DNA from 2 places in the Congzhengia sp. genome. Region 1 is predicted to be linked to the other one. Evidence: predicted binding sites of a transcription regulator. Region 1 holds the regulator's gene; the other holds the start of a gene.
What was found. The regulator Rex, encoded in region 1, represses fermentation and respiration genes when NADH is low (regulators of the CRP and FNR family bind a similar motif). The targets are predictions, from matches to a motif close to ATTGTTAANNNNTTAACAAT.

Region 1 (2,459 bases):
TGGTATCTTAAAGTTAAGAATGCCCTTAGCGTTGCCTCATTAGATGCTGTAATTGATAATGGAAGCGATACTGATAAATATAATATTATTCAATGCAACGATTGCAATATTAAAAAGTTTATTGATCAGACATATCTTGACTATATTATTCAGTCAGCCTTTGCAGGTGTAAAATTAGACCGGGATAAAAGCTTAATTCAGACATGGATTGCCAGCATTTATAACGGAACTGAGCTTGAACGGACACAACTTGCTAAGATTTATAAACTCTCGTCCAGCATGGTTGGTGTTGTACTATCAAGATTTGTTGAAATATGCCGTTTTGTCAGAGCTTGCGACAAGACATTTCATAGTAATCCAAAAGGTTATATTGAATTCCCAGAAATCAAGAGGAGTGACACGGTAGATAAAAAAATCCCGGGTGTAAAATGGATACTGCGAAACCGAAAATGGAAAGTTGAAATCAGCGTAGGCAAATATAAAACCGTTTTTATTGGCTATTTTAAAAACTACGGGGATGCGGTCAGTGCGCGGCGGGATGCTGAAGTTAAGTATCGCGGAAAAAGCAATATTGTGATATGAATTCCGATTAATACATTTTTACAATGACACGAACGTTAAATTAATTTTGGTTATAAATTATTGAAAAGGAAAAGGCCACAAACTCAAAGAAACATTGAATTCGAGACCTTAAAGCTTGGTGCGCCTGATAGGATTTGAACCTACGGCACCCGGCGTCGGAGGCCGGTGCTCTATCCACTGAGCTACAGACGCATGAAAAGGTTTGTTTTTCAAACCTTTTCTATTTAATTTTCGTTTATCTTTGTAATTTTGTAGGATAATGTCATTAAACTGTCGCTTAAATGCACATTCTCTATAGCAACGTCGTCTGGAACCGCAATTTCTGTATATGAAAAATTCCAAAGTCCCTTAATGCCAGCAGAAATCAAACGTTTTGCAATGTCCCTTACTTCACTCCGCGGCAGCGACAGGGCAGCAATGTCAACGATATTTTGCTTACAAAAATCTTCCAATTTCGAAATATCGCTGACAACAATACCTTTAATTGTGGTTCCAATTTTTTTTGCATCATTGTCAAAAATGCCGATTACTTTAAACCCGCGCTTTTCAAGATTTGCATAATTTACCAGCGCATGTCCCATATTTCCTGCGCCAATAATAATCAAAGAATATCCATGATTTAGTCCTAAAATTTCTCCGATTTCAGCATATAGGTTTGGAACATTATAGCCGTAACCCTGTTGTCCGAACCCGCCAAAACAGTTAAAATCCTGTCTGATTTGAGAGGCCGTAACGCCCATTTTTTCGCTGAGCGCCGCAGAGGATATCCGGTTCACACCTTGTTTCATCAATTCGCCTAAATATCGGTAATATCTAGGTAGGCGCTTAATGACAACCATAGGCACTTCATTCTGTTCACTTTTCACTTTTCCACCTACATTTCACAAAACCTACAAGATAATATTATAAGGTAATTCTTCACATTTGTCAATAAAAAATTTTAAACCACATCGACCTCAGTAATTTCTTCCACATTTAAATCGTCATCATCTGGGTCGTTGTTTGTAAATTTATAGCCGCAGCCAGAGCAGAACTGCGCGTCAGCCGGGTTGCTTTTCGTGCAGTTAGGACAAATTTTTTCATTTTTTAATGTTGAGCTAACCTCAGAAAGCTCGTCAAGACGATCGTAAAGCTCGTTAATTTTTGCAATTGTTTCTTCAATTTTTTTTGTATCCGGTTCAGCTCCGTCTTTTTGAGAAAGGTAAACCAGTTCGCCTAAAACCTTAAAGTTTGTTCCAATTTCCGATTTCGTGTTTACCATGCTGAGCTTCACTTTCGACATTTCTACAAGCTCGCTGGACTTTTTCGCCACTTTATCGGCTGTATTTTTGATTTCTGAGAAAAAATTATCCATTTAAAAAACCTCCTTTAAAGATATGTTTTATTCTCTTAGCGTTTATAATATTATATCATAAATAAAAGCAATGTGAAACATAATTTCAAAAATTTAATATTTTTTTAAATAAATCTGTTAATTTTATTGTAAAATAAGGATAATTATGTTAAAATTGAGTTAGTTTGTTTTGGATGGTGAGAAAATGAAAAAGTTAAAAGCAATCCTGATTGGAGCCGGGCTGCGCGGAATTACATACACAGACTTTATTGCGGAAAACCGAGATAAATTTGAACTTGTAGCCGTGGCAGAGCCGGCAGACAGCAGAAGAAATTATATTAAGAAAAAACACGCGCTTTCAAACGGGCTTTGTTTTACAGACTATAAACCACTTTTAGAAAAGGGTAAAATTGCGGATGTTGCGATTATTGCCACCATGGACAGGGACCATTTTGAACCTGTCATGGAAGCAATTCGTGTGGGCTACGATATTTTGCTGGAAAAACCCATTGCTCCCACGCCAAGGGAGTGCGAGGCCATAACC
Region 2 (2,459 bases), on a different contig from region 1:
ACCAGATGCACCCAAAAAAGCATGCCCACAAACGCCAGCAATATATTAGAAACCGGACCGGCAAGGGCTGTAAGAGCGGTGTCACGCTTTAAATTTTTAAAGTAATTAGGGTTAATCATAACAGGTTTTGCCCAGCCAAATCCAAAAAAGAATAGGCTAAGAGCGCCAATGGGGTCAATGTGCTTTAAAGGGTTTAATGAAAGCCGGCCGTCATACTTGGCGGTAGGGTCGCCAAGCTTATAGGCTGCAAACCCGTGAGCCGTTTCATGAATGCTAAGAGCCAACAGCACAACCACAGCCAGTATCAGCACATAAATAATGCTTTGAAAACTAAAACCAGAATACATTAATTGTCTAAACAAATTCGACACTCCCGAAACTTTTATTATCTTCATTATAGTTTATTTTATCCAAGCTGTAAATAGAAAACCGCGAAATTTCATACCAAATTCATATTTCCTGCCGCTTATTAATAAAAAAATAAAAAAAGAGCAAAAAACTCTTTTCATGTGCGTACAAATTTGATATAATAATATCGAAGAAAGAAATGATGAGGGGTTGATGGCAATGACAGAACAGGTAAAACAAATCGCACAGCGTTTGGTGGGCCTGAGGGAAGCGGAGGACATGACATGCGAACAGCTTGCCTCTGTGATTGGTGTGCCGATTGAAACGTATAAAAAATATGAAAATGCAGAGGAAGACATTCCTGTGAGCGTTTTATATGATGTTGCAGGCCATTTCGGGCTGGAACTGACCGAGCTTTTGTCGGGTTCTGCGCCGAAGCTGAAGGATTTTAGCTTTATTAAGCAGGGGAAAGGGCTAAACGTAACCAGAAGAAAAGAATATACATACCAGAGTTTGTCTTATAATTTTGCCCATGCGCACTCTGAGGCGCTGCTGGTAACCGTTCCCGTGTCCGATGAAAACGAGCCCATGCAGGAAACGGTTCACACCGGGCAGGAGTTTAACTACATGCTTGAGGGCAGAATGGAAATTATGATCAACAAAAATATTGTGATTTTAGAACCTGGCGACAGCTTGTATTTTGACTCGAGCTATCCCCATGGCATGAAAGCGTTAGACGGAAAGCCGGCAAAATTTGTCTGTGTCATTATGCGCTAAACGCTATTTACGAAAGAGAAACCGGCTGCCAAACTTTGGCGGCTGGTTTTGTTTTGCTTATTTTTCTGCAATTCTGTGGTTTTCACCGAAAAAAGACGGAATTTAGACAAAAAAATAGTAAATTTCTATAGACAGCATGAAATTTTTCTGTTATACTATATACGTTGATTTGTGATTATTTGTTATTTTATTCACAATGTTTTTAATTAATACTTATATAAAACTAAGGGGGTAAATCACTTGAGCGAGCAAACAAAAGTCGCGTTTTCCGGCACGAAAGAGCAGGAAGAAAAGTTGATTCAGGTCATTGAAAAGCACAAAGGCAAGGATGGGGCGCTGATTCCAGTGCTGCACGAGGCACAGGAAATTTACGGCTATCTTCCCATTGAGGTTCAGGAAATCATTTCAGAAAATCTGAAAATTTCCATGAGCGAAATCTACGGCGTTGTAACCTTTTACACACAGTTTACCACCAATCCGAAGGGACAGTATAAAATTGCTGTCTGTCTTGGAACGGCGTGCTATGTGAAAGGCTCCGGCATCATTTTAGACAAAATTAAGGAAAAGCTCGGCATTGAAGTCGGCGAATGCACGCCCGACGGGAAATATTCCATTGATGCAACACGCTGTATCGGCGCATGCGGCTTAGCGCCGGTTCTGACGGTAAACGACGACGTTTACGGCAGGCTTACTCCTGACGATGTAGACGGTATCTTAGAAAAGTACATGTAATTTTGCGAGGTTGTCATGCTTGAATTGTCGCTGCATATTTTAGATATTGTGAATAATTCCGTAAAAGCCGGCGCCAGCCTTATTCAGGTGACTGTTGAAGAGGCAATTCGTAACAATTTGCTTAAAATCTCAATTGAGGACAATGGCTGCGGAATGGATGAAGACTTTTTAGCCCACGTGACAGACCCGTTTCAGACAACAAGAACAACCCGTAAGGTTGGAATGGGGCTTTCTTTATTTAAGGCGGCGGCGGAGAGCACCGGCGGCGGTTTAACTATTGACTCGAAAAAAGGCGTTGGAACACGCGTTTTGGTGGATTTTGTTTACGACCATATCGACAGGCAACCATTAGGAGACATGGCGGAAACCATGCTGACGTTAATTTCCGGCAACACAACGGTGGACTTTGTCTACACGCATATGGTAAACGACAAGACATTTTCGCTTGACACTCGTGAAATCAAACAGATTCTGGGAGAGGAGATCAGTCTGGGCAGTCCTGAAATTGTGCTTTGGCTCAGGGAATACATTAAAGAAGGACTGAAAGAAATCTCGTTATAATTTATTCATTTATGAAGAGAGGTAATTAGTAATGAAAAGCT

Region 2: WIG73_RS11015 (NAD(P)H-dependent oxidoreductase subunit E) is a predicted target of Rex. The motif match lies at 1,304-1,323, and genes of this name have one in related genera.

Annotation. Positions count from the first base shown of each region.
Region 1 is NZ_JAXUNN010000017.1:15,572-18,030, reverse strand. Features, by position in the region: gene WIG73_RS03215 (hypothetical protein) at 1-582, shown strand, start outside; tRNA gene WIG73_RS03210 (tRNA-Arg) at 699-774, opposite strand; gene WIG73_RS03205 (redox-sensing transcriptional repressor Rex) at 807-1,448, opposite strand; gene WIG73_RS03200 (zinc ribbon domain-containing protein) at 1,523-1,936, opposite strand; gene WIG73_RS03195 (Gfo/Idh/MocA family oxidoreductase) at 2,121-2,459, shown strand, end outside.
Region 2 is NZ_JAXUNN010000039.1:302,324-304,782, forward strand. Features, by position in the region: gene WIG73_RS11005 (site-2 protease family protein) at 1-362, opposite strand, end outside; gene WIG73_RS11010 (XRE family transcriptional regulator) at 568-1,125, shown strand; gene WIG73_RS11015 (NAD(P)H-dependent oxidoreductase subunit E) at 1,366-1,857, shown strand; gene WIG73_RS11020 (ATP-binding protein) at 1,873-2,418, shown strand; gene WIG73_RS11025 ((2Fe-2S) ferredoxin domain-containing protein) at 2,450-2,459, shown strand, end outside.